DNA from 2 places in the Micromonospora sp. NPDC050187 genome. Region 1 is predicted to be linked to the other one. Evidence: riboswitches for the same ligand, from Rfam matches in the RefSeq annotation. Region 1 holds a riboswitch; the other holds the start of a gene.
The links. Region 1 has a riboswitch for ZMP and ZTP ahead of ACIBJE_RS04510 (glycine hydroxymethyltransferase). Riboswitches for the same ligand answer to the same signal wherever they lie in the genome.
Positions count from the first base shown of each region.

Region 2: another riboswitch for ZMP and ZTP. It lies ahead of ACIBJE_RS18580 (bifunctional 5,10-methylenetetrahydrofolate dehydrogenase/5,10-methenyltetrahydrofolate cyclohydrolase); the one in region 1 lies ahead of ACIBJE_RS04510 (glycine hydroxymethyltransferase).

Region 1 is NZ_JBITJH010000002.1:275,160-290,599, forward strand. It holds gene ACIBJE_RS04440 (anti-sigma factor antagonist) at 1-269, opposite strand, end outside; gene ACIBJE_RS04445 (DUF3224 domain-containing protein) at 416-814, opposite strand; gene ACIBJE_RS04450 (Ig-like domain-containing protein) at 986-2,248, opposite strand; gene ACIBJE_RS04455 (dihydrolipoamide acetyltransferase family protein) at 2,646-4,034, opposite strand; gene ACIBJE_RS04460 (alpha-ketoacid dehydrogenase subunit beta) at 4,031-5,053, opposite strand; gene pdhA (pyruvate dehydrogenase (acetyl-transferring) E1 component subunit alpha) at 5,053-6,213, opposite strand; gene ACIBJE_RS04470 (Lrp/AsnC family transcriptional regulator) at 6,348-6,824, shown strand; gene ACIBJE_RS04475 (DUF1905 domain-containing protein) at 6,857-7,144, shown strand; gene ACIBJE_RS04480 (hypothetical protein) at 7,209-7,439, opposite strand; gene ACIBJE_RS04485 (histidine phosphatase family protein) at 7,615-8,346, shown strand; gene ACIBJE_RS04490 (NAD(P)H-hydrate dehydratase) at 8,330-9,199, shown strand; gene ACIBJE_RS04495 (S8 family peptidase) at 9,345-10,811, shown strand; gene ACIBJE_RS04500 (hemerythrin domain-containing protein) at 10,944-11,444, shown strand; gene ACIBJE_RS04505 (metallophosphoesterase family protein) at 11,481-12,356, opposite strand; ZMP/ZTP riboswitch at 12,489-12,578, shown strand; gene ACIBJE_RS04510 (glycine hydroxymethyltransferase) at 12,596-14,038, shown strand; gene ACIBJE_RS04515 (hypothetical protein) at 14,088-14,342, opposite strand; gene ACIBJE_RS04520 (PLP-dependent aminotransferase family protein) at 14,409-15,440, opposite strand, start outside.
Region 2 is NZ_JBITJH010000011.1:68,393-83,832, forward strand. It holds gene ACIBJE_RS18515 (AAA family ATPase) at 1-641, shown strand, start outside; gene ACIBJE_RS18520 (GNAT family N-acetyltransferase) at 719-1,267, opposite strand; gene ACIBJE_RS18525 (DoxX family protein) at 1,412-1,957, shown strand; gene ACIBJE_RS18530 (glycosyltransferase 87 family protein) at 2,218-3,657, shown strand; gene ACIBJE_RS18535 (molybdenum cofactor biosynthesis protein MoaE) at 3,828-4,238, opposite strand; gene ACIBJE_RS18540 (molybdopterin molybdotransferase MoeA) at 4,268-5,524, opposite strand; gene ACIBJE_RS18545 (molybdenum cofactor biosynthesis protein B) at 5,627-6,097, opposite strand; gene moaC (cyclic pyranopterin monophosphate synthase MoaC) at 6,094-6,585, opposite strand; gene ACIBJE_RS18555 (putative bifunctional diguanylate cyclase/phosphodiesterase) at 7,268-9,772, shown strand; gene ACIBJE_RS18560 (glycosyltransferase 87 family protein) at 9,829-11,166, shown strand; gene ACIBJE_RS18565 (phosphoribosyltransferase) at 11,176-11,814, shown strand; gene ACIBJE_RS18570 (zf-TFIIB domain-containing protein) at 11,832-12,254, shown strand; gene ACIBJE_RS18575 (maleylpyruvate isomerase N-terminal domain-containing protein) at 12,350-12,913, shown strand; ZMP/ZTP riboswitch at 12,954-13,038, shown strand; gene ACIBJE_RS18580 (bifunctional 5,10-methylenetetrahydrofolate dehydrogenase/5,10-methenyltetrahydrofolate cyclohydrolase) at 13,060-13,920, shown strand; gene dnaB (replicative DNA helicase) at 13,949-15,440, opposite strand, start outside.

The sequences.
Region 1 (15,440 bases):
ACGATCATCGGGTGCGGGTCGACCAGCACCAGCTCCCCGCCCCGGGCCCGGACGCCCAGGTGGGCGGCGACCAGGGTGCGGATCGCGGCGGCCGAGAAGACCGGCACGGCGGAGAGGTCGAGCCGCAGCAGCGGCCGGGTCGGCGGGGCCCAGAGCACCGACCGGAACTGGGCCACCGTCGCGATGTCTATCTCGCCGGCCACCCGCACGTCGATCACCCGGTCACCGATGCTGACCTCGACCTCGAGCCGGTCGCTGCGCTGCCTCATGACCTCGAATCTAGGCGCTCGGACCGACACTTTCCTCCTGCCGCGGACCGATACCCGGGTACGCCCCGGGTCGGGTCCGGGAAAACCCCTCACCCTCCCGGAGGAGGAGGGCCGCCCCACCCCACCGCTCCCGGGCAGCCGCGACGTCAGCTGTCGACGGTGTAGTCGAAGGTGAAGCCGTGCTCGCCGTCGACCAGCAGGATCTCCATGGTGCCGGCCAGCCCGGTCAGCTCCCCGGTGCCGGTGTCCGGGACCACCTGGATGGTCAGCGAGCCCTTGCCCCGCTCCATCACCCCGCAGTGCTGGAGGACGAAGCTGCCCGGGCGGCCGTGCAGCGTGCCCACCACGCGTTCGAGGCCGACGTAGCCGCCCGAGCCCGGCCGGGCCGACTCGGCCTTGAGCAGGTGGGCGACGCTGGAGGCCTGGAGATCCCCCTGGAACTCCTTGGTCACGACGACCCGGGCCAGCCGGCCACCCGCGCGGTCGTCGTAGGGCGGTTGCTCGTCCCAGATGAGGTCGACGGCGCCGACGGCACGGACACGCATGACTGGCTCCCCCCGGGTGCTACCCGATGAGATCATCATGCCGCACCAGGGGCCTCGTCGCAGGTCCGCCACCCGCTCGGACCTGCGGCGACGCCCCCGGCCGGGCCCGACACGGTGCGCCGGGCCCGGCGGGGTCACGGCACCGGCCCGACGGACCCGTGCCGGACGGGCTCAGCCGCCGCTGCCGGTGGAGGCGGGGCCGGGCGTCGCACCGGCGGCCGGTGCCGCCGGGCTACCGGTCGGTACGGGCCGCAGGTTTCCCGGCACCGGCAGGGCACTGCCCTTCACGAACTCCTCCCAGCTGACGTTCCAGGCGGTCCAGCCGTTGCCCGGCTGCAACCGGACCTCGGTGCCCTTCACCGTGATCAGGTCCCCGACCTGGGTGATTCCCATCAACCAGTCGGCGGCGCGGGCGGAGACGTTGGCGCAGCCGTGCGAGACGTTGGTGTTCCCCTGGTCCCCCTCCGACCACGGGGCGGAGTGGATGAACTCACCGCCCCAGGTGTAGCGCTGGGCGTCGTCCACGTCGACCACGTAGCCGCCGTTCGGTTCACCCCGGGTGTCGAAGGTGGTCCGCTCGTGCTTCTCCATGATCACCATGCGGCCGCTGGAGCTGGGCGTGCTCGGTTTGCCGAGGCTCACCGGGATCCGGCGCAGGAGCCGGCCGTCCTGGAACACCGACATCTGCTTGGTGGCGTTGTCGATCTCCAGCGCCACCTGACGGCCGATCTGTGAGGTCGCCCGCCGGTCGGCGTCCCCGACGCGGTCCCGGCCGATCGGCAGGCCCTCCAGCGCCGAACGGACGCTGATGCTGGTGCCGGGTCGCCAGAAGTCCGGTGCCCGGTAGTAGACCTGACTGCCGTCCTCCAGCCACGACCAGGCGCCCGGCTGGGGCGGGTCGGTCGTGACGAACAATCGGCGCTGAACCTCGTCCCTGGCCTCTTTCGGAATTGGCGGGTCGAACGCCACGGTTACCGGCATCGCGGTTCCGTACGTCCGGTTGCCGGCGAAGTAGAGCGTGCTGGTAATTGCCGGGGCGTTCGATTTCGCGGCAGTGGTGAACGTCGTGCTGCGCGTGGCGGTCTCGCCCGCGTCATTGCTCGCGGTCACCTCGGCGGTGTACGTCCGGCGGTGCGCCAGGGGCGCGGCCGGCACCCAGGCCGTCCCGTCCTCGCGGGGCTCGGCGCGGACCGGCGTTCCCTTGTCGTCCCGGATCCGGACCTCTTTCACCTTGCCCCCACGGACCGCGATGCCGACCTCGGCGCTGATCGGTACGTCCCGAGTGCGGTCGGTGGGCGTCACGGTCAGGTCCAACGGCACCCGGGCCGCCGCCTCCTTCTTCTCCGGTGCCCGGTCCGCCGTGCACCCGCCAAGTGCCAGTGCGGTCGCCGTCATGGTCACCGCGGACAGCGTGATCCGCCGCCTCCACTCCATGATTCTCCCCCCGTTCCCGTTTCCCTCCGGCACATTGTCACCATCACCGCTCGGCGGTCGGCGCAATTTCCGCAGAATCGTGCCGCGCAATTACCCACGATCATTGGCGAGAATTGACCGGATGTGGGGGAACGGCCCGGTCGGTCCGGCGGGAGCCTCATGCGTGACCGGCGTCCCTTCCCTCCCCCGGCCTGCTGGTACGTCCCATGATCACCGTTCACGCGCGGCAGGTACCCGGCGGCCGGGAACGGGCGGTTCGGGCGGCAGCGGCACCGCCGGCCCGGTCAGGACCCCGACCGGCAACGGACGACCGCCCTCGGGTGGATGGGGAGGCGGAAACGCCCGGCCGGCCCCGGACGTGGTGCCGGGCCGACCGGGCGGATGAGTGGGTGGACGGTCAGACGTTGGCGATCAGCAGGGCGGGCCGTTCGACGCAGTCGGCGACGTGCCGCAGGAAACCACCGGCCACGCCCCCGTCGCAGACCCGGTGGTCGAAGGTCAGGCTGAGCTGGGTGACCTTGCGGACCGCGAGTTGCCCGTCGACCACCCAGGGCTTGTCGACGATCCGGCCGATCCCGAGCAGCGCCGCCTCCGGGTGGTTGATGATCGGAGTGGAGCCGTCGACGCCGAACACCCCGTAGTTGTTCAGCGTGAACGTGCCGCCGGTGAGCCGGGCCGGGGGGAGGGTGCCGGCGCGGGCCGCCGCGGTGGTCTCGGTCAGCGCGGCGGCGAGTTCGGCGGTGGTGAGCCGCTGGGCGTCCCGCAGCACCGGGACGATGAGCCCCCGGTCGGTCTGCGCGGCGATCCCCAGGTGCACCCCGGCCGACTGGACGATCCGTTGCGCCTCGCCGTCGACCCGGGCGTTGAGCTGCGGAAAGCGCCGCAACCCGGACAGGCAGATCCGGGCCATCAGGGCGAGGATGCTGACCGGCCGGTCCGGGCCGGCGGCGTTGATCGCCGCCCGGGTCTCCAGCAGGCCGGTGGCGTCCACGTCGACCCAGATGGTGACCTCGGGGATCTCCCGCCGGCTACGGGAGAGCTTGTCGGCGATGACCTTGCGGACCCCGGTCAGCGGGATGACCAGGTCCTCGGCGGCGGAGGCCGGGGCCGGGTCGGGTACGGCGGTCACGGCGGCCGGCGGGGTGGCCGTCGAGGCGAGCGCGGCCTCCACGTCGGCCCGACGGACCACTCCCCCGGGGCCGGTGCCGCGCAGGGTGGTGGCGTCGATGCCGTGTTCCCGGGCCAGCCGCCGGACGATCGGCGAGATGACCGGAGAACCGGTAACCGATGCGACCCCGCCCCGGTCGGTGCCGCCGGGCACGACCGCCGCGGTGGGGGCCGTCCGGGTGGGCGACGGCTCCGGGGCCACGGTCAGTCGGGTGGAGGACGACTCCGGGGCCACGGCCGGTCGGGGACGGCGACGCCGTCGGCCGGGGCCGTGCCCGGTGCCGTACCCGATGAGCACGTTGCCGGACCCGGCGCGTTCCTCCTCGCGGTAGGTTGCGTGGCCGGCCGGTTCGGCCGGAGACGCGTCCAGCGGCGCCACGGTGATCAATGGCTGGCCGACCGGACGGACCTCCCCCGCCGCGCCGTGCAGGGCGACCACCCGACCGGCGTACGGGCAGGGCACGTCCACGACCGCCTTGGCGGTCTCCACCTCGACCACGGTCTGGTCCACGGTCACCTCGTCGCCGACGGCGACCCGCCACTGCACGATCTCCGCCTCGGCGAGGCCCTCCCCGAGGTCGGGCAGGAGGAACACCCGGGCGCCGTCCACGGTGGTCATGCCGCGCTGCCTTCCAGGCGGGGCAGCCAGCGGCTGTCGGGCTGGTCGTCCCACTGCAACCGGGCGACGGTGTCGAGGATGCGGTCCACCGAAGGCAGGTGGGTGTGCTCCAGCATCGGCGCCGGGTAGGGGATGTCCAGGCCGGTGACCCGCAGCACCGGGGCGTGCAGGGCGTGGAAGCAGCGCTCCTGCACCCGGGCGGCGATCTCCGCGCCGACCCCGGCGAAGCCCTGCGCCTCCTGGACCACCACGCACCGACCGGTGCGGCGCACCGAGGCGGTGACCGTCTCGTCGTCGAACGGGACGATGCTGCGGCAGTCGACCACCTCGAGGTCCCAGCCCTCCTCGCGGGCGGCCTCGGCGGCCTCCAGGGCGACCGGCACCGCCGGCCCGTACGCGATCAGGGTGGCGTCACGGCCCGGCCGCCGGACGACGGCCCGCCCGATCGGCGGGGCGGTCGCCGGCAGCGCCGCCTCGGCGCTGGAGAAGTAGAGCTTCTTCGGCTCCAGGAAGACCACCGGGTCGGGGTCGTCGATCGCCGCGCGCAGCAGCGCGTACGCGTCGTCCACGGTGGCCGGGGTGACCACCTTCAGCCCGGGGGTGTGCGCGTAGTACGCCTCGCTGGAGTCACAGTGGTGCTCCACCCCGCCGATGCCGCCCGCGTACGGCACCCGGATGACCATGGGCACGCTGAGCGCGCCCCGGGTGCGGTTGCGGATCTTCGCCACGTGCGAAGCGATCTGCTCGAACGCCGGGTACGCGAACGCGTCGAACTGCATCTCCACCACCGGCCGCAGCCCGGACATGGCCAGGCCGACCGCGAAGCCGACGATGCCGGCCTCGGCGAGCGGGGTGTCGAAGCAGCGCTTGTCGCCGAAGCGGGCCAGCAGCCCGTCGGTGATCCGGAACACGCCGCCGAGCTGGCCGACGTCCTCGCCGAAGACGAGCACCCGGTCGTCGTCGGCCATCGCGTCGGCGAGCGCGGCGTTGAGCGCCTTCGCCATCGTGGTGGCGGCCATCAGTTCTCCCCCTCCCGGTCGGCGTCGGCGGCCAACTCGGCCCGGACCTGCTCGCGCTGCTCCCGCAACTGGGGTGTGGGCTCGGCGTAGACGTGGTCGAAGAGGCTGAGCGGGTCGACGGCCGGCCTGTCGTGCATGCGCGTACGCAGGTCGGCGGCGTACGCCTCGGCCTCGGCGGCGACGGCGGCGACCGCCTCGTCGTCGAGCACCCCCCGGGTGCGCAGGTACGCCTCCAGGCGCACGACCGGGTCCCGGTCGCGCCACACCTCGACCTCGGCGCCGTCGCGGTAGCGGGTGGCGTCGTCGGCGTTGGTGTGCGGCTCCATCCGGTAGGTGTGCGCCTCGACGAGGTAGGGGCCCTTGCCGGCGCGGGCGTGCGCGACCGCGCGGGTCAGCACGGCGAGCACGGCGACCGGGTCGTTCCCGTCGACCTGCTCGGCGGGGACGCCGTACCCGACGCCCTTGTAGGCCAGGGACGGCGCGGCGGTCTGCCGGGACAGCGGGACGCTGATCGCGTACTTGTTGTTCTGGACGAAGAAGACCACCGGGGCCTTGAAGACGGCGGCGAAGTTGACCCCCTCGTGGAAGTCGCCCTCGCTGGTCGCGCCGTCGCCGATGAAGGCCAGCGCGACCGTGTCCCGCCCCTGGTACGCCTCGCCGTAGGCGAGACCGGCGGCGTGCACGCACTGGGTGGCCAGCGGGGTGCACTGCGGCGCGGTGTGGCGGGCGGCCGGGTCGTACCCGCAGTGCCAGTCGCCGCGCAGCAGGGTGAGCACCTCGACCGGGTCGATGCCCCGGGAGACCAGCGCCATGGACTCGCGGTAGGTCGGGAAGACCCAGTCGGTCTCGCGCAGGGCGAGCACCGCGCCGACCTGGCACGCCTCCTGCCCACGGGAGGAGGGGTAGACGGCGAGTTTGCCCTGTTTGGTCAGGGCGGTGGACTGGGCGTCGAAGCGGCGGCCGACGACCATGCGCCGGTACATCTCGCGCAGCTGGTCGACGTCGGGTTCGGCGAGGGTGGTGGGCAGCGGCGTGCCGCTGGGATCGAGCATGCGGACCGGCTCCGCACTGGGCAGCAGCTCGCGCGCCGGGTCGGGCGGGGTGGCCGCGCGACGGGAGGGCGACGGTGCCCGGCGGACCGCCCGAGATGTGGTCGTCACGGCGGAACCTCCTGGACGTGTGGTGGCCCTATGCTCGACGGTGCGGATGGTTGACTCAAGATCAATGCGAAAGCCGGGACGTTTGGCCGTCAGGAGGCGAGAGCGTGAGCCAGGATGACCGACCGGACGTCGAGTTGCCCGCCGGGGCGGGACGAACGGCCCGCCCGCTCGACGAGGTGGACCGGCAGATCGTCGCTGAGCTGGTCGGCGACGGCCGGATGTCGATCCGGACGCTCGCCGAGCGGGTGCACGTGTCGCGCACCAACGCCTACGCCCGAGTCGAGCGGTTGCTGCGGGACGGGGTGATCACCGGATTCGCCGCCCAGGTCGCCCCGGAGCAGGCCGGGCTGGGCACCTCCGCGTACGTGGCGTTGACGATCGAGCAGAACACCTGGCGGGAGGTGTCGGCGGAGCTGGCCCGGGTGCGCTACATCGTGCACGCGGCGCTGCTCGGGGGTGACCACGACGTACTGGCGCTGGTCCGCGCGCCGGACAACGCGACGCTGCGGGACGTGGTGCTGGGGCAGGTGCAGAGCATCCCGGGGGTGAAGTCCACCCGCACCTGGCTGGTCTTCGAGGAGTTCGACGGCACCCACAGCCCGTGGGCCTGAATCGTGTCGCACCCGGTCCCTATCCTGACCGGATGGAGCTGGAGTTCAGCGGCGAGGTGCGGTACTGGCGGGGCCCGGCGCCCTACCACTTCGTCGGAGTGCCGGCGGAGGAGAGCGCCACCCTGAAGGCCGCCTCGGCGGCGGTGACCTACGGCTGGGGGATGATCCCGGTGGCCGCGCGGGTCGGCGCCACCCGGTGGACGACCTCGCTGTTCCCGAAGGACGGCCGGTACCTCGTACCGCTGCGGGACGCGGTGCGCCGCGCGGAGGGGATCGAGCCGGGCGAGGTGGTGACCGTGCGCCTCACCGTCGGCGGCTGACCCGACGCGTGGCGGGGGGGGGGGGGGGGGGGGCCCCCCCCGCCCCCCCCCGCCCGCCCCGCGACTACCCGTTCTCCTGCTGCAACCGCTGCATGAGCATCTGCTTGCCCTGTTCGCCCGCCTTGCGGTTGTTCTCCTGGATCTTGCGGAACCAGGAGGCCAGTTCCTTGTCGCCCCGCTCCTCGGCGTCGGAGATGTAGGTCTCCATCCGCCAGATGTGTTCGAGCGAGAGCTGGAGCGCGTGGATCAGGTCGTAGTTCTTGTCCTTTACCGGGCTCATCGGTTCCCTGACCATGGTCGCCACGGTGCACCTCCCCTGGTTCGCCGCTGTCGGTCCGCCCGCGCTTACCCGTCGATCCCCCGTTCACGCGTGCCACCCGCCCACCGCCGCCGGCCACCCTGGGCCGCCCCGTGCCGGCCACGGACACCGCCCGGTTACCGGAGCCGGGCCGCCGGGTACGGATGGGCGCATGGCGGAGCTGGAACGGCTGTGGATCATCAGGCACGCAGAGAGCACCGGGAACGTCGCGGCGGCGCGGGCCGAGGCGTCCGGGGTCGACCTGGTCGACGTCGCCGAACGGGACGCGGACGTACCGCTGTCGACCACCGGGCGGGAGCAGGCCGAGGCCACCGGGCGTTGGCTGGCCGCCCGGCCCGACGGTGAGCGTCCCGACGTCGTGGTGGTCTCGCCGTACCGGCGGGCCGCGCAGACCGCCGAGCTGGCCCTGGCCGGCCTAGACGTGCCGGTGCACCGGGACGAGCGGCTGCGCGACCGGGAGTTGGGCGTGCTCGACCTGCTCACCTCGCACGGGGTCGCCAGCCGGTTCCCCGAGGAGGCGGAGCGTCGGGCCCGGCTGGGCAAGTTCTACTACCGTCCGCCCGGTGGCGAGTCCTGGGCCGACGTGGCGCTGCGGCTGCGCGCCCTCCTCGGCGACCTGCGCCGCGACCACGCCGACCGGCGGGTCGCCCTCTTCGGCCACGAGGCGCTGGTGTTCCTGCTCCGCTACCTGCTGGAGCCGATCTCCGAGCCGGAACTGGTCGAGCTGACCCGACGGCACCGGCTGGGCAACTGCTCGGTCACCGGGTGGCGGCGCGGCCCGGACGGGGGCCTCGACCTGACCGTCTTCAACGACGTCACGCACCTGCGGGAGCAGGGCACCGAACCGACCCGGGAGGAGGGCGTCGATGCCGAACCGGTCTGAGCCGAAGGTGATCACGCCGGCGCTGCTGCGGAACTGGGCACTCCCCGTGCCGACCGGCGGCAAGGAGACCCGGGGCACAGTGCTGGTGGTCGGCGGCTCCCGGGTGACCCCCGGGGCGGTGCTGCTGGCCGGGGTGGCGGCCCTGCGGGCCGGAGCCGGGGTGCTGCAACTGGCCGCCGCCGAGTCCACCGCGGCGGCACTGAGCATCCAGGTGCCGGAGGCACTGGTGGTGGGACTGCCGGAGACCCGCGACGGCGCGGTCGCCGGAGCCCGCGCGCAGCGGCTGGACGAGCTGGTCTCCGAGGCCGACGTGGTCGCCGTGGGCCCCGGACTGCACGACATCGACGAGACCCGGGCCGTGCTGCACCGGGTGCTCGACGCGGCCGGACCCCGGACGGCCCTGGTGCTCGACGCGTACGCCCTGGGCGCGCTCAGCCATGAACCGGACCTGCTCACCGAGACGGACCGGACCGCGGTGCTCACCCCGAACCTCACCGAGGCCCGTCACCTGCTCGGCCGCGACCCCGGCGACGACCTCGACGCCGAGGCCGCCGACCTGGCCGAACGCTACCGGGCGGTGGTGTCGCTCTACGGGCACATCGCCAGCCCGGACGGCCGGCGGTGGCGGGAGGAGAGCGGCGACGCCGGTCTGGGCACCTCCGGCAGTGGGGACGTCCGCGCGGGCCTGCTGGCCGGACTGCTGTCCCGGGGCGCCGACCCGGAACAGGCCGCCTGCTGGGCGGCGTTCGCGCACGCGGTCAGTGGACAGCGGTTGATCCCCCGCTACGGCCGGATCGGTTTCCTGGCCCGGGAACTGCTCGACGAGATCCCCCAGGTGTTGGCCACCGTCTGACAGGTCGCGTCTGACCGAACGGATGTGTGTAACGCCACACCCGCTCCCTACGCTGGTCAACCGAGGGCGGGCACCCCGCCCGCCCCCGCCGGACGCGTCTGGAAACGGATCCGCGACCGGCGGGAACAGCCCCCTGGGAGTGTGTGTGAAGTTCATCCGTCGCAAGACACTTGCCGCGGCCTCGACCGTGGCGCTCGGTGTCGGCCTCGCCGTCACCGGTGGGCTGGCTCCGGCGTCCGCGGCCGGTCCCGAGACGACGTTCCTGGTGCTCGCGCCGCAGGGCGCGTCGACGGACCGGGCGGTGGCCCGCGCGAAGGCCGCGCAGGGCACCGTGGTCGCCACGTACGACCAGATCGGCGTGTTGGTGGTCCGCTCGACCAACCCCGACTTCGCCCGGCAGGTCGCCGGCGCCGGGGTCGACTCGGTCGCCTCCACCGCCGGACTGGGCACCGCGCTGGACGAGGGCGAGACGGTGGAGCTGACCGGTCTCACCGCGACTGGTGCGGACCCGACCGGCGAGCCGCTCTTCGGCCAGCAGTGGGACATGCCGATGATCAACGTGCCGCAGGCGCACGCGGTCACCACCGGCAGCCCGAACGTCGTGGTCGGGGTGCTGGACAGCGGCATCTCCAGCAGCCACCCGGACCTGGCCAGCCAGATCGCCAAGGACAAGAGCGCCAGCTGCATCGGCGGCGTCCCGGACACCACCGAGGCGTCCTGGAACCCGACCACCTCCGACCACGGCACGCACGTGGCCGGGACCATCGCCGCCGCGATCAACGGCGTGGGGGTCACCGGTGTCGCCCCGGGCGTCAAGGTGGCGGCCGTCAAGGTCGTCAACGACGACGGCTACATCTTCCCCGAGGCGGCGGTCTGCGGTTTCCTCTGGGCCGCCGAGCACGGCATGCAGCTGACCAACAACAGCTACTACATCGACCCGTGGGAGCTGAACTGCCGCAACGACGCCCGGCAGCGGCCGGTGTGGCAGGCCGTGCAGCGGGCCATCCGGTACTCGCAGGGCAAGGGCGTGCTGCACGTGGCGTCCGCCGGCAACTCCAACTACGACCTGGCGCACAAGAACGTCGACACGGGCAGCCCGAACAACGGCACGCCCGAGGTGCGTGAGGTCAACAGCGCCTGCCTCGTTCTGCCGGGCGAGGCACCGGGCGTGGTGACCGTCTCGGCGGTCGGCCCGACCGGGGCGAAGAGCTACTACAGCTCGTACGGGCAGGGTGTGGTCGACGTGACCGCCCCCGGTGGCGACACCCGCTTCCGCACCGAGGGGGCCCGTTCCACCACCTCCGACGCGATCCTGTCCACCACGTTCAACGTGGTGACCCGGACCAACGGCTGGGGTTACAAGCAGGGCACCTCGATGTCGGGCCCGCACGCGACCGGCGTGGCCGCCCTGGCCGCCTCGGCCCACCCGGGGATGAACCCGGGTCAGCTCGCGGCGTTCCTGGAGCGCACCGCCGACCCGGTGTCCTGCCCGGCCGGGGTGTACAACCCCGTGCCGTTGCTGGGTGACGCCTACGACGCCACCTGCTCCGGCGGGGCGCGCAACGGCTTCTACGGCGCGGGCATGGTCGACGCCCACGAGGCCGTCCGGTAACCACGGGGCGGCAGCACGGTGAGGGCCCGGCGCGGGGACGCGCCGGGCCCTCACCCGTCCGGGTGAGGTCTGTTTTGCCCGGCCCGACCGGGGGTAGCAGGGCGATCACCAGCCCACCCGAGGAGGTCAACGGTGTCCACCGATGCGATCGTGCTGCTCAAAGAGGACCACAAGGAGATGCGCCGGCTGTTCCGGGAGTTCCAGGACGCCCAGGACGGGCCGCCGAAGCGGCGGCAGGAACTGGTGGGCCGGATCCTGGAGGCGCTGACCGTGCACACCTACCTCGAGAACGAGGTGATGTACCCCGAGGTCCGCCGGCTCCTGCCCGACCTGGAGGACGACATCCTCGAGTCGTACGAGGAACACCACGTCGCCGACGTGCTGTGCGCCGAGTTGGCCACCATGGACGCCGACGACGAACGCTTCGTCGCCAAGACCACGGTGCTGATCGAGAACGTGACGCACCACGTCGAGGAGGAGGAGCAGGAGTGGTTCCCCAAGGTGCGCGAGGCGCTCGGCCGCAAGCAGTTGCAGGAGATCGGTGAACGGATGCTCGCGCTGCGCCCGGACGCGCCGCGTACCCCGACCGCGCCGAAGGCGCTGAAGAAGGCGCTCGACGCGGTGACCGCCTGAGCCCGACCACCGGGCACGACGGTCGCCCGGACCCGGCTACCGGAGTGGCTGGATCGCCGGCCACTCCGGTAGGTCACCGGGCGGAACGGGGAGGATCTGCCGCAGTCGCGGACCGTTCGGGCGGGGTTTCCACTCGCGCGGGTAGCCGAGGGAGACCTCCTCGAACCGCACCCCGTCGTGCACGCTGGTGCGCGGGATGTGCAGGTGGCCGTAGACCACCACGGCGGCCCGGTAGCGCAGGTGCCAGTCGGCGGTCGCGGTCGTGCCGCACCACTGGGCGAAGATCGGAAAGCGCAGGATCCGGGTCGGCTCCCGCACCAGGGGATAGTGGTTGACCAGCACGGTCGGCATCTCGTCGAGCGCGTCGAGGCGGGCCTGGGTCTGCGCCAGCCGCGCCGCGCACCACGCCTGCCGGCTCGGGTACGGGTCGGGGTGCAGCAGGTACTCGTCGGTGCAGACGATCCCCGTGCGGTGCGCCTCGGCCAGCGCCGCTTCCCGGTCCATGCCGTCGGGGAGGAAGGTGTAGTCGTAGCCGAGGAAGAGCGGCACGATCCGGACCGGCCCGTCCGGGCCGCGCCAGACCTCGTACGGGTCCTCCGGGGTGACCACCTCGAGCCGGCGGCACAGGTCGACCACGTGCCGGTAGCGTTCCTCGCCCCGCAGCGTCACCGGATCGGTGGCCGGGGTCCACAGCTCGTGGTTGCCGGGCACCCAGATCACCTTCGCGAAACGCTCACGCAGCTGACCGAGCGTCCGCTCGATGTGCGACACCGTCTCGCCGACGTCCCCGGCGACGAGCAGCCAGTCCTCCGGCGACTCCGGTCGCAGTTCGTCGACGATCCGGCGGTTGTCCGCGTATCCGACGTGCAGATCACTGATCGCGACCAGGCTGCCGCCGCCCTCCCCCACCATGACCACGATCTTACGGACACCTCCGTGGGGCCAGCGTCCCCGCGCACGCGCCCTGGCGGGGGCGCGCTCGCGCCCCGCTCCAGCCCCGGCGGAGGCGCGCCCGAGGCCGGCCGCCGCGACCCGGTAGGATCGCCGGTGGGCCGTGACTGGCGCGTGGGGATGGAGCACCATCGGGAAGCGGCCCCGTCATGAGGACGCACGCCGAGCGCCTGGGCCTTCCGCACCGTACTGGAGGTCGCATGCCGTCGTCGCCGAACGCCGAGTCCACCGCTTTCCGCAGCGCCCTTGAGGTGATCCGCGCCGTCGAGCCCCGGGTGGCCGACGCGATCGGCGCCGAGCTGGCCGACCAGCGGGAGTCACTCAAGCTGATCGCCAGTGAGAACTACGCCTCCCCGGCCACCCTGCTGGCGATGGGCAACTGGTTCAGTGACAAGTACGCCGAGGGCACCGTGGGCCGGCGCTTCTACGCCGGCTGCCAGAACGTCGACACGGTCGAGGCGCTCGCCGCCGAGCACGCCCGGGAGCTGTTCGGGGCCGAACACGCGTACGTGCAGCCGCACTCGGGCATCGACGCCAACCTGGTCGCCTTCTGGGCGGTGCTGGCCGACCGGGTGGAGGCTCCGGCGCTGAAGCGGGCGCAGGCCCGGCACGTCAACGACCTGACCGAGGCCGACTGGTTCGCGCTCCGCCGCGAGCTGGGCAACCAGCGGATGCTCGGCATGTCGCTGGACGCCGGTGGACACCTCACCCACGGGTTCCGGCCGAACATCTCCGGCAAGATGTTCGACCAGCGCAGCTACGGCACCGACCCGGCGACCGGGCTGATCGACTACGACAAGGTCGCCGAGGCGGCCCGGGAGTTCAAGCCGCTGATCCTGGTCGGCGGCTACTCCGCGTACCCCCGGAAGGTCAACTTCCGGATCCTGCGGGAGATCGCCGACGAGGTGGGCGCCACCTTCATGGTGGACATGGCACACTTCGCCGGGCTGGTCGCCGGCAAGGTCTTCACCGGCGACTTCGACCCGGTGCCGCACGCACACATCGTCACCACCACCACCCACAAGTCGCTGCGCGGGCCGCGTGGCGGCATGGTGCTCTGCGGCCCGGAGCTGGCCGAGCAGGTGGACCGGGGCTGCCCGATGGTGCTCGGCGGTCCGTTGCCGCACGTGATGGCCGCCAAGGCGGTCGCCCTGGCCGAGGCCCGCCGGCCGGACTTCGCCGACTACGCGCAGCGCATCGTCGCCAACGCCCACGCCCTCGCCGAGGGGCTGCTGCGGCGCGGCGCCACCCTGGTCACCGGGGGCACCGACAACCACCTGGTGCTCATCGACGTGACCGGCTACGGGCTGACCGGCCGGCAGGCCGAGCAGGCCCTGCTGGACTCCGGCATCGTGACCAACCGCAACGCCGTCCCGCAGGACCCGAACGGGGCGTGGTACACCTCCGGCATCCGGATCGGCACCCCGGCGCTGACCACGCGGGGCCTCGGGACCGACCAGATGGACGAGACCGCCGAGCTGATCCACACGGTGCTCAGCCAGACCCGGCCGGGGGCGAACGCCGACGGCACCGGGTCGAAGGCGAAGTACATCCTCGACCCGACGGTGTCCGAGCGGATCGCCAAGCAGGCCAGCGACCTGGTCGCCGGTTTCCCGCTCTACCCGACCGTCGACCTGGGCTGACGACCGGCTGTCGGGGTGGCGCCGGGGCACGGCGTCACCCCGACCGGGGTCAGATCGGCATCGGCCGCTTGAGGTGGTAGCGGTGCACCTCGGTGCTGCCCTGGACGTTGTTGACGTCCTCGGCCGCGGAGACCAGCTCCCACCCCTCCCGGCCCACCCGGTTCAGGTGGGCGATGGCGGTGTCGCCGTAGGGGGTGACGTCCCGGCGTGAGCCGTCCGGGCCGTACCAGGTGAACGTGACCTCGAAACTGCGTCCCTGCCCTTGGTAGCGGCGGACCAGTAGTGCGTACTCCCAGGCGACCATCGTTCCATTATCGCCGTCCACACCGGAGCGTGTCGTGGCGAGTCGGAGCGTGTCGCGGCGGACGCGTCAGGTGACCGACACACCGCGCCGGTCGAGTTCGTCGGCGAGCAGCGCGGCCAACCGGTCCAGGCCGAGGTCGATCTGCTCACCGGTGACCGCACTGATCGACAGCCGCAGGGCCTCGACCGCGGCGGTGTCGTCGTAGAAGTGGGCCATCGGCGTCCAGAGCACGCCGTACTCCTGCGCCGAGCGGGCCAGCAGCGCGTCGTCGACCGGGAACGGCACGGTCAGCACCGCGAAGAAGCCGCCGGCCGGGACGTTCCAGCGCACCGGGGACGGCGGTGGGAACCGCCGGGCCAGGCCGGCCACCAGGTGCCGCAGGTTGCCGGCGTAGACCGCCCGTTCCCGCTCGTTTGCCCGGGCCAGGCTGCACCCGTTTTCCAGCAGCCGGCCACCGACCACGGCCTGGGCGATCGGCGAGGTGTTCACGGTGATCATGCTCTTGATCTTGGCGAGCTGGTCGGCGAGCAGCCCGACCGTCCCGTCCGCGCCCCGCACCCGCTGGTCGGCCAGGACGTAGCCGACCCGCGCGCCGGGCAGCACGGTCTTGGCGAACGAACCGAGGTAGACCACCCGCCGCCGCTCGTCGAGCGCCTTGAGGGTGGGCAGCCGGTCCGTCCCGTCGGCCGGGAACAGACCGTACGGATTGTCCTCGATCAGCAGCAGGTCCTCCGCCTCGGCCAGGTCGAGCAGCCGGCGGCGGTCGGCGAGGCTGATGCTCACCCCGGACGGGTTGGCGAAGTCCGGCATCACGTAGCAGGCCCGGGGACGCTCCCCCGCGGCCCGGGCCTCGTCCAGCCGGTCCCGCAGGTCGGCCAGGTCGATGCCGTCCGGCCCGCCCCGCACCGGCCGGACCGGGAAGTCCAGCAGCCGGGCCGCGCCGGTCAGCCCGACGTAGGTGGGCGCGACCGCGAGCAGGACGTCCCGGGGGTCGGCGCGCAGCGCCCGCAGCACCAGGAACATCGCCTCCTGGCAGCCGACGGTCACCACGACCGCCTCCGGGTCGACGGTGACGCCCTCGTCCACGGCCAGGTTGCG
Region 2 (15,440 bases), on a different contig from region 1:
CCTGCCACGAGCTGTCCCAGCTCGGCGCGCCGCTGATCGTCGTCGGTGCCGGGCTGCCGCACCTGCCGGCGGTGCTCAGCGCCGCGAAGTCGTACTCCGAACGGCTCTACCGCTACCAGCGCATCGACCGGCTCGACCGGATCGCCGCCGACCAGGCCCTCTGCGCGCCGGCCGCGCGGGAGGAGGTCGAGTACGAGCCGAAGGCGTTGGACCTGCTCTACGAGTCCTCCGGCGGCTACCCCTACTTCGTCCAGGCGTACGGGAAGGCCACCTGGGACCATGCGCCCCGCTCACCGATCACCGCCGCCGACGTCCGGGTGGCGGCGCCCGAGGCCGAGGCGGAACTGGCGGTGGGCTTCTTCGGGTCCCGGTTCGAGCGGGCCACCCCGGCCGAGCGGGAGTACATGCGCGCGATGGCGACCCTGTCCCGGGTCGACGGCGACCCCGGCGAGTCCCGGGACGACATGGACGCCGCGGTGCCGACCGCCGAGATCGCCCGGGCGCTGGACCGGAAGCCGGCGAGCCTCTCCCCGGCGCGGGACGCGCTGATCAAGAAGGGGTTGATCTACTCCGGGGAGCGCGGCACGGTGGCCTTCACCGTCCCGCACTTCGGCCGTTACCTGCGGACCCAGCCGGGCTGACCGGCCAGCGCGCCACGCTCGTCACGGTGGTGGCGGACGGGTCGACGTGGGCGGGTCGGTCCGGGCGGCGCTGCGGCTCAGACGCGGGACCAGGGGGGCGGGAAGACCACCTCGCCCCGGGGCACCCCGTCCTCCCCGCTGGCGGTCGCCGGCAGCACCAGCGCCTGCCACGGCTCGCCCAGGCCGGACCAGGGACTGGACAGTCCCATCCGGTCCGCCCGGTCGAACCCGAACCGCCGGTAGTACGCCGGGTCGCCGAGCACCACGACCAGCCGCTCGCCGAGTTCCGTGGCCGCCTCCAGGGCGGCCTGCACGACGGAGGCGCCGAGGCCGATCCGCTGCCGGTGCGGTGCCACCGCCACCGGTCCGAGCGCCAGGGCCGGGAACTGGCCGGGATCGACCCGGACCCGGGTCAGCAGGGCGTAGCCGACGACCTCGCCGCCGTACTCGGCGACCATGGCCAGTTCCGGGAGCCAGGCGTCGCTGTCGCGCAGCTCGTCGACCAGCCTCACCTCGGGCGGGACCGGCACGTCGGGGCGGGCGAAGGCTCCGGCGAGCACCCGGCGGATCGGGTCGGCGTCGGCGGGGCCCTCGGGTCGCAGCCGCAGCGTGGTCACCCCGGGCACGTTACCCGTCCCGGCAGGTCCACCCGGGACGGACTCGCCGGCCTCCCCGGGGCGAACGACGAGGCCGACACGCCCGGGACAGGACTCGCGGGCAGATCGACGGTTGCAGCCATGATCGTGGCCGGCACGGGGTATGACTGAGCCATGAAACCCGTACGCTCCCTCGCCCGTGTTCTGCTGAGCGGCATCTTCCTGGCCAGCGGACTCCGGCAGCTGCGCAACCCGGAACAGTTCACCGCGCAGGCCAAGTCGGTCACCGACCGGATCACCCCTCTGCTGGAGCAGGCCGGCGGTGCCCTGCCCAGCGACGCCGAGGCGCTGGTCCGAGCCAACGGCGCGGTGCACGTGGCCGGCGGGCTGATGCTCGCCACGGGGCACCTCACCCGCCCGGCCTCGCTGCTGCTGGCCGGTTCGATGGTGCCGACCACGCTTTCCGGGCATCCCTTCTGGACCCACGACGACCCGGCGACGCGGGCCAACCACCAGGTGCACTTCCTCAAGAACCTCGGGTTGATCGGCGGGCTGCTGCTCGCCGCGGCCGACACTGAGGGTCGACCGAGTCTGCGCTGGCGCGCCGGGCACCGGATCGGCCACTCCCGACGCTCGGTGCAGCGCGCGGTCCGTACCGCCCGACGGGAGACCCGACTGGCCGTACGGACGGCGACGGCGGCCCGTCGGCTCCCCGGCTGACGGTGGTCCCACTCCGACACACGACGGGTCGACAGCCCGGCTGACCTGGCCGGGCACTCCCTCGTCCCTGGCCTCACCCCCCGCTAAGGCCGCTAATCACCTGAACCCCCCGCGAGGCGTTAACGCGGTGGAAATGTCAAAAACTGGTGTGGGATCGGACACGGTCGCATAACGCGGGAGGCATCAACGTGAGGCACCGTTCTAGGCTCCGTGCGGGACCTGGACGGACAGGACGAAGTTGGTACGGGGGTGGCCACACCATGCCGGCGACCGTCGGGAGACGGGCGGACCGACTCGCCCCCGTGCGCCGTGCAGCCCGGGGGTTCGACCGCCGCACGGCCGTCCGCCTCGGAATCGTGGCCGCCGCCGTCTACGCCGCCTGGCTCGCCATCGGCGAGTTCGGCCGGCCGTACAACTTCTTCGACATGAAGATCTACCACGGCGCGATGGCCTGGTGGGTCAACGGCAACGAGCTGTACGACTTCATCGCCCCCGACACCACCCTGGGTTTCACCTACCCGCCGTTCGGCGCGCTGGTCATGCTGCCCATGGCACACCTGCCGGTCGGGGTCGCCGGTTGGCTCAACGCGCTCGGCAGCACCGCCGCGCTGGCGGTCGTCCTGGCCGGGCTGCTCCGGCCGGTCGCCGACCGGCTCGGCCAGCCGCTCTGGTTCGTGGTCGCGGTCGCGGTGCCCCTCGCCGTCGCCATCGAGCCGGTTCGCGAGACGCTCGGCTACGGTCAGGTCAACCTGTTGCTCTTCGCGCTGGTCATGGCCGACCTGATCGGCCTGCGGTGGCGTTCCCGGCGGGGCACCCGGTACCGCCGGGACGACGGCCCGCTGCGCCGGTTCGTGTTCAGCGGCGTCTGGGCCGGCGCGGGGATCGGGCTGGCCACCTCGATCAAGCTCACCCCGGCGCTGTTCATCGTGTACCTGCTGATCACCCGGCAGTGGCGGGCAGCGGCGACCGCGGTCGGCACCGCGATCGGCGTCACGCTGGGCATGTTCACGCTGGCCGGCACGGAGTCCCGCGCGTACTTCACCCGGGTGCTCTGGCAGACCGAACGGGTCGGCGCGGCCGACATGACCCCCAACCAGTCCCTCGCCGGGCTGTTGGCCCGGCTCTACGACTCGATCGAGACGCCCGGGTTGCTCTGGCTGGCGTTCGCGGTGCTGATGCTCGCGCTCGGTCTCTCCCGGTCGGCCAACGCGCGGGCCGACGGCGACGAGCTGACCGCGTTCACCCTGGTCGGGCTCACCACCAACGTGATCAGTCCGATCTCCTGGACGCACCACCTGGTCTGGGTGATCCCGGCGATCGTGGTGCTGGCCGACGCCGCGCTGCGGCGGCGTGAGGCGAGCCGGGGTCCGATGCAGCGCTCCGGTGCGGCGTCGTACGGCGGCCCACCCGGAGTCAACGGCCTCCGCTCGCCGATCTGGTACCCGACCATGACCGGTTTCCGGCACGCGGCCGCCGCAGTCCTGCTCTACCTGCTCTTCCTCGTCTCGCCGATCTGGCCGTACGAGCACCAGCTCCCCGAGGTGTCGCACTACGCCGACGGCCTGTTCGGCGCGCTGATGGAGAACTCGCTGGCCCTGGCGCTGATCGTGCTGGTGGCGGCCCTGCCGTGGCGGCCCGGTGCCGAACCGGCCTTCTACGCCGACCGGCTGGGTCGCCCCGACCTGCTCGCCCGCCGCTGAGCGTCGCCCCGCGCCGGTCCTCGGCAGGCCTGACCGTCACCCCGGCCCTGGTTCGCCCCCGGAGCCGGCGTGCACGAACCGGGCGGCCTCACCTCCGGCGAGGCGCTGGAGGCGGGCCGGGCTGCGCGTGGCCGTCCACGAGGCCGCCAGCCGTCGTTCCGGCCGCCCGGTCACGGGCAGTTGACCCACTCTTCGGTGCCGTCGGCGAAGACCTGCCGCTTCCAGATCGGCAGCCGTGCCTTCACCTCGTCGACCAGGCGGGCACAGGCGGCGAAGGCGGCCGCCCGGTGGGCCGTACTGACCGCCGCGACCAGGGCCGCGTCCCCGATCTCCAGCGGGCCGATCCGGTGCGACACGGCGACCGCGTACACGTCCGGGTGGGCGGCCACCTCGGCGGCCACCGCGCGGAGCACCTCGGCGGCGCTCGGGTGCCCCTCGTACTCCAGCGCGTGCACCGACCGGCCGTGGTCGTGGTCGCGGACCACGCCCTGGAAGGCGACCACCGCCCCGGCCCGCCGGTCGGCGACCGCCGCCTCGTGGGCGGCGGCGTCCAGTGGCGCGGTGGTGACCTCGGCGATCATCACCGTACGGTCGGCGGTCGGGTGGACGGTCACGACGTACGCTCCCCGGGCAGCAGCGGCAACGGCACGACCGGTACGCGTGCCCCGGCCTCACCGGTGGTGTCCGGCCGGATCACCGCGAACCCGTCGGCGCCGGCCAGTCCGCGCAGCATCGCGGAGCCGACGTGGCCGACCGGGTGGGCGGTGCCGGACGCGGCGTCCAACCGGACCAGGGCGAGATGGGTGTAGGAGCCCCGACCCCGGATCGGCTCGGCCAGGGTGGCGTACGGCAGCACCGGCATCGGCCGGCCCTGGAGCCCGGCGAGCAGCGGTGCGACCAGCGAGACCAGCGCGACGATCGCCGACTGCGGGTTGCCGGGCAGCCCGGCGACGAAGCGGATCCGCCCGTCGTCACCGACCAGCCGGGCCAGCAGCATCGGGAAGCCGGGCCGCACCGCCACGGTGTTGACGACGTAGTCGGCACCGAGGGCCTGGAGGGCGGGGTGCAGGTGGTCGACCGGCCCGTGCATCGTCCCGCCGGTGGTGCAGACCAGGTCCGCCCCGTTCAGGGCCGCGCGCAGGGCGGCCACGTGGGCCGGGAGCGTGTCGGCGACCGGGCCGACGACGTCGGCGGGACGCACCTGGCAGCCGTACCGCCGCAGCCAGGCCGGCACCGCCGGGCCGAGCGCGTCGCGGACCCGGCCGGCAGCGGGCGGGCCGGCGGTGAGCAGTTCGTCCCCGAAGACGAGCAGCGCGGCCCGGGGTGGCCGGCGGACCGGTAGCGAGTCGTGGCCGCAGGAGGCGGCCAGCCCGATCAGCCCCGGGTCGACCGGAGTGCCGGTGGGCAGGAGTTCCTCACCGGCCCGCGCCTCCTCGCCCGTCGGTCGCCACTCGGGTGCCGGTCGGGGCGTGCCGCTCACCCGACCGTCGGCGGTGCGCGTGGACTCCTCGATCCGCAGGATGGCGGAGGTGCCCTCGGGCACCATCGCGCCGGTGGCGATCTCGACCGTCGTACCGTCCCCGGTCAGGGGGTCCGGGATGCTGCCGGCGAGCACCCGGCCGACGACGCGCCACGGCCCGGAGCCGCGCACCGCCCAGCCGTCCACGCTGGAGGTGGGGAAGGCGGGCAGGTCGGTACGGGGCGTCAGCGGTTCGGCGAGGGTGTGCCCGTCGGCCTCGGCGAGCGGCCGGACGACGACGGGGAGCGCGGCGGCCAGGCCGACCGCGTAGACCCGGGCGCGGGCCTCCTCCCAGCCGGCCGGCGGCGGCGCGCCGCCCGGATCCCCGACGGTGCTGCTCCCGGTCAGCTCACTGCGCACGCTCACGCGGACCACCCTATCGGGGCACGGACTGCCCGGCGCGCGTCCGCCGGACGGCCGGCCCACCCGGACGGCGCCCCGGTACGACCGTCAGTGGTCGCCGCCGCGCAACTGGTCGACGGTGTGGGCGAGGATCGGGCCGAGCACGGCCAGCCCGTCCCGGGCCCCGCCGGTGGAACCGGGGAGGTTCACCACCAGGGTCCGTCCGGCCACTCCGGCGAGCCCCCGGGAGAGCACCGAGGTGGGTACGGTGGCCCGGCTGTGCGCGCGGACCGCCTCGGCGATGCCGGGGATCTCGTAGTCGAGGACCTCCCGGGTGACGTCCGGGGTCCGGTCGGTGGGGGTGACGCCGGTGCCGCCGCTGGTCAGCACCACGTCCACGCCGTCGGCGACCGCAGCGCGCAGGGACCGGCCGACCGGGTCGCCGTCGGGCACCACCACCGGTTCGTCGACCGTGCAGCCGAGTTCCCGGAGGCCGGCGACGAGGATCGGGCCGCTGGTGTCGGCGTACACCCCGGCGGCGGCACGGTTGGACGCCACGATCACGCGGGCCCGGATCACGGCCGGTCCTCCGGCCGCCGCCAGTCGCCGGTCTTGCCGCCCTCCTTGCGGAGGACGCGCACCGCGTCGACGGAGGCCGCCGGATCGACGGCCTTGACCATGTCGACCAGGGCGAGCCCGGCGGTGGCGACCGCGGTGAGCGCCTCCATCTCCACCCCGGTCCGGTCCGCGGTACGGGCGGTCGCGGTGATCTCCACCGTGTCCTCGGTCAGCTCGAAGTCCACGGTCACCCCGTGCAGGGCGATCGGATGGCAGAGCGGGATCAGGTCCGGCGTGCGCTTGGCACCCATGATGCCGGCGAGGCGACCCACGGCGAGCGCGTCGCCCTTGGGCAGGCCGTCCCGCCGGAGCAGCCCGATCACCTCGGTCGTGGTCCGCAGCCGGCCGGCGGCGACGGCCCGGCGGCCGGAGACCGGCTTGGCGGAGACGTCGACCATGCGGGCCGCGCCCGCCGGGTCGAGATGCGTCAGCTGCGCGGGTTCGGTCACGTCCGTGAGCCTAACCCCGCCGTGACATCCGGAGCGGTTCCGGACGGCCGGCCGCACGGCGACGGTCGGGACGGTCACTCCGGGCGGGGTTTCCAAATGCCCCGGGACTATCCGAAGATGCACAGCAAAGATGTCCCCGAACCGCTGTCGCCACGAACCCGACCACTTCCCGACGACCGCGCTCCGATTACTCTCCGCTTCCCGGGCAATTCCGGAGGATCAGAGGTGCCCCACAATGACCGTCATCGGCGATTCGGGCCGGTCGCCTTCTCCAGCCGTCGGTGACCGGACGGTCACCGACCGATCCACCGGACGGGGCCACCCACCCCTCCGACCCGCCGGTGTGCATTCCGCAGCATCACGCGACAGTTTGAATGCGGAGCGAAAGCAGATCACCCCGCTCCGTTCAGGTCGGATGGACAGAAAGTAACAAAAGGCCGGACTCTTAACTAATGTTGCATATACCGACATTTATCGTACCTAAGCTGCCATATCCTTGCCTAAGCTGCAGGTAGAGCAGGCAGGCGCCGGCACCCCCAGCGGGGCCGGAGGGGCAGAAAGGGTCGGGCCATGCGTGGCAGCGAGTGGGAGTGAATTAGACCCGGGAAGCGAAGATTCCCTGCGGTACGCTGCAGAGGCCAGCGAACCCCGGGGACGAACTGTGGCTGTTCTCAGGCGACACATGAATGAGACCGATCGGCAGCTTCGACTGCTTGTCGGTCTCGTCGTCGTGGTGGCCCTGGGCGTCGAGGTGGCGGCGGTCTGTGTCGCCGTGCTCACCAGACTCCCGACAACCGCCAGTGACGTCGCGATGCTGGTGATGCTCACCCTAATGATCTTCGTCAGCGCATCGACGAAGGCGCGAATTCGTATCCGGTCGACCACGCATTCGATCAGCTGGAACGAAACGGCAATCATCATCGGTATAGCTATCGCCCCCACGCCGTGGGTGATTCTCTGCACCGGCCTCGGCGTCGCCCTCGGCTCGCGCAAGCTGCCCGCCATCAAGATGGCCTTCGGCATCGGCAAGAACGTGCTGGTCGCCGGGACCGCCGGCCTCGTCCTCGCCACACTTGGCTGGTCATGGCCCCCGCCCGGACTCGTCGACCTCGTCGTGCCGGTGGCCGTCGCCTACCTCGCCGCCGCCCTCGTGGACGACCTGCTGGCCATCCCGGTCATCGCGCTCGCCTCCCGCACCCGCGTCTCCCGCCAGTTCCGCAGCAACCTCGACCTGCGCCTCACCGGCTTCGCGGTGCGCTTCGCGGTCGCCCTCTGCACCCTGGCCATCCTCCAGGCCGACACCAAGCTGCTGCTGGCCGTGCCGCCACTCGTGCTCAGCCTCCACCTGGCCTACTCGCACCGCATCCAGACCCGCACCGAGCAGCAGGCCTGGCAGCGACTCGCCCGCACCACCGACGCGCTCAACTCGGTGGACCTCGACCGGGTGCTCACCACCGCGGTCACCCAGGCGGCCGAGCTCTTCTCCGCCGACGAGGTGGAGATCGAGCTGCACGACGGCCGGCGCAGCGTACGCGGCAACAGCCAGAAGATCACCCACGACGGCCCGGTGGGCGAGCCCACCACCGTGGACGGTTCCGTCATCCCCATCCCGCTGGAGGGACACGACCGCAGCCTCGACGTCGGCGTGCTGCGCCTGCGCTTCCGCGGCCCGGTACGCCTCAACGAACGCGAGCAGTACACCCTGCGGACCTTCGCCTCGGCCCTGTGCACGGCGGTCCGCAACGCACAGGCGTACGCCGAACTGGCCCGGGCCGCCGCCGACCACGCCTACGCGGCCACCCACGACGCCCTCACCGGCCTGGCCAACCGCCGGCACCTGCTCGACCAGGGCAGCGCCCAGCTCAACGGCCGCCACGCCGACGGCGTCACCGCCCTCGCGCTGATCGACCTCAACCACTTCAAGGAGATCAACGACACCCTCGGCCACGCCGCCGGGGACCGGATCCTCGTTCAGGTGGCCGCCCGACTACGCGAGGCGACCCGGGACGACGACCTGGTGGCCCGGCTCGGCGGCGACGAGTTCGCCATCCTCCTGCGCGGACTGCCCGCCCCGGCGATGGCCGCCCACCGCGCCGAAGCCCTGCTCAGCGCCCTGCACGAACCCTTCGACCTGGACGGCATGCGAATCAGCGTCGAGGCCAGCGGCGGCATCGCCGCCGCACCGGGCAGCGGCGGCATGGCCGAACTGCTCCGCCGCGCCGACGTCGCCATGTACCAGGCCAAACGCAACGGTCAGCGAATCGCCAGCTACACCCCTGCCCGGGACACCGCCGACCTCGGCCGACTGGCTCTCGGCGGCGACCTGCCCCGGGCGGTCGCCGACCACGAGTTCGCGGTCAACTTCCAGCCCATCGTCGACCTCGCCACCGGCGAGGTGGTCGGCGCCGAAGCCCTCGCCCGCTGGCACCATCCCACCAACGGCACCGTCGACCCGGCCCGCTTCCTGGAGGCCGTGGAACGCTCCGGCCACCTCCCCGCCTTCGCCGAGGCCGTCCTCGACCAGGCCCTCCTCGCCCTGGTCAGCTGGCGGGAGGCCGGATTCGACATCCCGGTCGCGGTCAACGTCTCCCCGCGCAGCCTGCTCGACGCCCGCTTCCCCGGCTCGGTCCTCGCCCGGCTGCGCGCCCACGAACTCCCACCCGACCGGCTGATGCTGGAGCTGACCGAGAACCTCACGCTCAGCCAGCTCGACATCGTCGACCGGGTCCTCGGCCGACTCCGCGACGAGGGCGTCCGCCTCGCCCTCGACGACTTCGGCACCGGCTACTCCTCGCTCTCCCTGCTCTCCCGGATCCCGGTGCACGAGATCAAGATCGACCGGACCTTTGTCACCGACATGGAAAGCTCCGCCGAGGCGACCGCCGTCATCCGCTCCACCCTCGACCTCGGACGCAGCCTCGACCTCACCGTCGTCGCCGAGGGCGTGGAGAGCGAACCGCAGCGCCGCGCGCTCTGGGAACTCGGCTGCCTCGCCGGCCAGGGCCATCTCTTCGCCCGCCCGATGCCCGCCAGCCGGTTCCTCGCCGCCCTCCACCGGGGAGCCGGCGGCCGACCCGGCACCCTCGCCCCTCCCCTGCACGACGCGGGCGCGGTGATCCGCCTCGCCCCCGGCCGCCGACCGAACGGACGGAACCGGACGGACCGTCTGCCACACTCTCCCGCGTGACCAGTCGGCCCGCGCCCCGCAGCAGCTCCGCACCCTCCGGGCAGCGCACCCCGCCCATCTCACGCCCCCGCCGGATCTGGCAGGCGATCGACGGCGCGGCCGGCGGGCTCCCCCTCGACCTCGGCCTCTACGCCGCCTCAGCCGCCTTCGCCGGGATCACCGCCGTCACCTCCACCCTCCCGCCCCACCGGGCCTGGGGGGCGGTCGCCGGCATCGGCTACCTGGTCGCGGCCCTCCTCGCGGCCGGCCAACTCCTCGCCCGCCGACGCCGCCCCGACAGCCCACTGGCCGGCACCACCGCCCGCTCGGCAGTCACCGCCCTGACCTGGACGACCACCGCCCTCCTCCCGCTCGGCTGGCAGGCCGCCCAACGGTCCGCCGGACGAACCGACCGGGCCCAGGAGGAGGTCGTCGTCGTCGAGCACTCCGGCGCGCGGCTGCTCCACGACGGCACCCCCTACCTCGGCCACGACGCCATCGCCGCCCTGCCCCCGGGGGAACAACTACTCGGCTACACCCCGTACCAACCCGGCATGGCCCTCTTCGGCCTCCCCCGGGCCGCCCTCGACACCTGGTGGACCGACGCGCGCGTCTGGTTCGCCCTCGGCACCGCGCTCGCCCTCGCTCTCGCCGTCCGCACCCTGCGCAGCGGCGGCACCGGTCGCGGCAGTGCCGATCGTGACCGTGTCGCCGGGCACCGGGGCCGGCTCGACGCCGCACTGCTCCGCGCCGTCCAGGCCGCCACCGTTCTGCCGATCTGCGCACTCACTCTCGCCACCGGCGGCGACGACCTGCCCGTCCTCGCGCTCTGCCTGCTCGCCCTCGCCTGTGCCGCCACCGGCCGTGCCGGACTCGCCGGACTCGCCGTCGGCCTCGCCGGGGCACTCAAGCTGTTCGCCTGGCCGATCGCCCTCGTCCTGCTCTTCTGGGCCGTCACCCGCCGTGCTGGCGGACGCTTCGCCGTCGGCGCGTTCGGTCTACCCGCCGCCGCCCTTCTGCCCGCCCTCCTCGTCGACCGCGACGCCCTGGTCGAGAACGTGCTGCGCTTCCCCCTCGGCCAAGGCCTCGTCACCAGCCCCGCCGCATCCCCGTTCCCCGGCCACCTGATCGCCACCGGCCTCCCCGCCGGCCGGACCATCGCCACCGGCCTGCTGGTCGCGGCCGGCCTGGCGATCGCCGTCCACCTGCTGCGCCGGCCGCCCCGCACCGCCGCCGCCAACGCCCTGATCTGCGGGTACGGGCTGCTCGCCGCGATCGCCCTCATGCCGGCCACCCGCTTCGGGTACCTGCTCTACCCGCTCGCCCTCCTGCTCTGGGCACCCGCCCTCCGACTCGCCGTACCCGACGGCTCCTCTTCGGCCGACTCCCCTGCGGGAGCGACCGACAGGGCGTAGACCTGAGACATGACCACGTACCGCAACCGCGCCGAAGCCGGCGAGGCGATCGCCGACCGACTCGACGGACTGGCCGGGCAGCCGGACGTCGTCGTGCTCGGGCTCGTCCGGGGCGGGGTCCCGGTCGCCCAGGTGGTCGCCGACCGGCTCGACGCCCCCCTGGACGTCCTGGTGGTCCGCAAGCTCGGCATGCCCTGGGCACCCGAGGTGGCGTTCGGCGCGCTCGGCCCCGCCAACGTGCGGGTCCTCAACGACATGGTCGCCGGCCGGATCGACCCCGAGGAGGTCGACGAAGTCGTCCGCCGCGAACAGACCGAACTGGAACGCCGGGAGCAGCTCTACCGGGCCGACCGACCACCACTGGACCTGACCGGCCGGACCGCCGTGGTCGTCGACGACGGCCTCGCCACCGGGGCCACCGCCCGCGCCGCCGTCCAGGTGGCCCGCCACCTCGGTGCCCACCGCGTCGTGGTCGCCGTTCCGGTCGGCTCCCAGGAGGCGTACGACATGCTCGCCACCGAGGCCGACCAGGTGGTCTGCGTCCAGACACCCCCCGACTTCGGTGCGGTCAGCCGTTACTACGACGACTTCCACGAGGTCTCCGACCAGGAAGTCACCGGAGCGCTCGCCGGGGCATCCTCAGGTTGACCGGGTACCGTCGAGAAATGCAGCTCACCTGTCCCAAGTGCCACGGAGACATGCGCCAGTACGAGCGCAGCGGAGTCGTCGTCGACCAGTGCGGCGAGTGCCGGGGAATCTTCCTCGACCGCGGCGAACTCGAAAAGCTGTTCGAGGCGGAGGCGAACTGGAACAAGCAGAACCCGGCCGCGCCGCCGCCCGGCCAGGCACCGGGGCACGCCCCCGGTCAGCCGGGCGGATACGTCCCGCCGCCCCCGCCGCCCGGTGCCGCACCGCACCAGCCCGGTTACGGCGCCGTGCCCCCGCCCCCGCCCCCGCCGCCGGGCTACCCGGCCGCGCCCGCACCCGCCTACGGCAGCCACGGCAGCCACGGTCACCAGCACCACGGCTACCACGGGCACTACCGCCGCAAGAAGCAGCACGGCTTCCTCGGCGACTTCTTCGGCTGATCCACGCGGCGCTCAGCCGCCGGCCCGCCCTGCGGCCGGCGGCTGACCCGCCCGACGGTTCTCGGACCGACCCATCCGGTGCTCCGTAGGCCGACCTGCTCCACCACCTGCTCGCCGACGCCCAGCGCGCGCTGGTCGCCCTGGCCAGCCCCGCCCACGGCCCGGCCGACGTCGACGACGTCACCTACTGGCGGTCCTTCCCGGCCGGCGACGCCGACTCCGCCCGCCACGCCTGGTGGGCCCGCCGGTCCGCCGCCGCCTTCGACCGTCCCGCCGGAGTGGTCCGGCTCTGGGCCGACACCGCCCCGGCCGCCGTCCGCGCGGCGACCGCCGCCGACCCGGACCAGTTGGTGAGCACCCAGGGGCACGTGCTCCGGGTCGCCGACCTGCTCGCCACCCTGACCACCGAGGCGGCGGTGCACCACCTCGACCTCACCGTCGACCTCACCGTCGACCTGCCCGACGCGCCGGGACCGGGCCCGCTGGCCCGTACCGTGGCGGTGACGACGATGGACGGCCTGCTCAGCGACGACGCGGTCCGGCCCGCCGGCTGGACCGACGAGGAGTACCTACTGAAGGCGACCGGCCGGCTCCCGCTCACCGACGCCGACCGGACCGACCTGGGCGAGGTCGCCGGCTGGTTCCCGCTACTGGGCTGAGTGCGGGCCGCGCCGCGCCGTCTGCTGGCGACTACACTGTGGACCGGGCCGTTACTGGCGTTGAGGTGGAGCACCACCGGGGAGCGGCCCGACGACCGTCGATGCCGTACGCCTGGGCGACCCTTCACGAGGCTCAGGAGTGCCCCATGGCCCAGACGCCCCCGGCCCGGCTGATGGACGGCCGTGACCTCGCCCGGCGCATCGTCGACACCGCTTCCGCCACCGCTGCCGACCTGCGGCGGCGTACCGGCACCGCCCCGTGCCTGGCGACTGTGCTGGTCGGCGACGACCCGGCCTCCGTCACCTACGTCCGGATGAAGCGCACCCGCTGCGAGCAGGCCGGTGTCCGCTCCCGACACGTCGCCCTGCCCGCCTCGACCACCACGGACGAGCTCGTCGGGGCGATCACCGCACTGTCCCGGGACCCCGAGGTGCACGGCATCCTGCTCCAGCACCCAGTCGGGGCGCACATCGACGAACGTGCCGCCTTCGAGGCCATCGCCCCGGAGAAGGACGTCGACGGCGTCACCATGCGCTCCTTCGCCGCGATGGGGTTCGGGCTGCCCGGCTTCGTCTCCTGCACGCCTGGCGGCATCCTGCGGCTGCTCGACGAGTACCGGGTCGACCTGGCCGGCAAGCACGCCGTGGTGGTGGGGCGCAGCCCAATCCTGGGCAGACCGGTCGGCCTGCTCCTGCTCGGGCGGGACGCCACGGTCACCTACTGCCACTCCCGTACGACCGAGCTCTCCACGATCACCCGCGAGGCCGACGTCCTGGTCGCGGCCGTCGGCCGGCCGCGCTTCCTCACCGGGACGGACATCAAACCCGGCGCGGTGGTGGTCGACGCCGGCTACAACCCGGGCAACGTCGGTGACGTCGACTTCGCGTCCGCCCGTGAGCGGGCCAGCCTGATCACCCCGGTCCCGGGCGGGGTCGGACCGATGACCATCGCGGTCCTGCTGGCCCAGACGGTGGAGGCGGCGACACGTCAGCTCAGCGTCGGCTGACCCCGCAATCGCGGAACGGGAACGACTGTCAGACGATCGCCATGTCGACGAACCGTGACAGATGAAGTTGCGCGGCCACGGTCACGGTGTCGGTCGGTCCATTCCGATGCTTGGCAACAATGAAATCCGCCTCCCCGGCCCGGGGCGACTCCTTGTCATAGTAGTCGTCACGGTGCAAAAGAATTACAACGTCAGCATCCTGCTCAATCGAGCCAGACTCGCGCAAATCGGACAATTGGGGTCGCTTGTCGGTCCGCTGCTCGGGACCACGGTTCAGCTGACTGACCGCGATGACCGGGCACTCGACCTCCTTGGCGAGGAGCTTGAGCCCTCGGGACAGGTCCGCGACCTCCTGCTGCCGACTCTCCGTGCGCTTCGGCGACGTCATGAGCTGGAGGTAGTCCACCACGATCATCTTCAGGTCGTGCCTCTGCTTGAGCCGGCGCGCCTTCGACCTGATCTCCATCAGGTTCATGCTCGGGGTGTCGTCGACGAAGAGCGGGGCCTCGCTGATTTCGCCCATGCAGCGGGCCAGCTTGGTCCAGTCGTCATCGGAGAGCTGCCCACTGCGCAGCACGTGCAGCGGCACCCGCGCCTCGGCCGAGAGCAGTCGCATGACGATCTCGACCTTGCTCATCTCCAGCGAGAAGATGGCTGCCGCCTGGTTGGCCCGAATCGCCGCATTGCGCGCAAAGTCCATCGAGGCTGTGCTGTTGTGAGTCGGGATCATCGAGCGCCCTGCCAGGTACAGGTGCTCGTCGTTGTCCACAGTCACGCACCGCACCGGCACGCTGGGGACCGGTCGGACATCAACGATGTACCGCGAGCCAGTGCGGGCCGATCCGGCTGCGGCCACGCGCCGTTCCTTGTGAGCGATGCGCTTGCGCTCCAAGCGGAACACGTCGTCGTCGGTGGTGAAGTTCACGACATAAGCTACCGAAGTGTCCGAATGCCGGCCCTTCACCTTCCTGGTGGTCATGCTGCACCGATAGCCGAGGCTGACAACCAGCTCACGCATGTCCTCGGCGAGCTGTCGCGAGGTGACGCAGAACTGCACCGAGGCAGTAGAGGTCACCGTGCCGTCAGTGTCGAGCAGGCCAGCGAGGAGCTGCCGGCGCTGCTGCTCGGACGCGCGCAGATACGCAACAGGAATGTGCTTGTTGCCAAGGACGCCGGTGGTGCGCAGATAACCGGTGAAAGACCCATAACGGCTGCGGCAGTCGGCACAGCTACGACTACCGTTCCAACTGCTCTGAACGACCTTGCCACAGAACCGGCACCCACCCGTCTCTCGGCGGTCGACCAGTCCCTTGGACTTCCCGCCACATGACTGGCCGCAGGTGTACACACTTGGCCCGCGAGGGCTGAACCGCTCAGCGCACACCACACACTCCCGGTCGGCCAGCGGAGGCGGGGGAAGCAACCCGATCGAGTACCGCATCTTGGCAGCCATCGGCCGGACCACGAAACCGTCGGCCTCGATGTAGGCGACCAACTCCGGGTCAGCCATGGTGAACGTG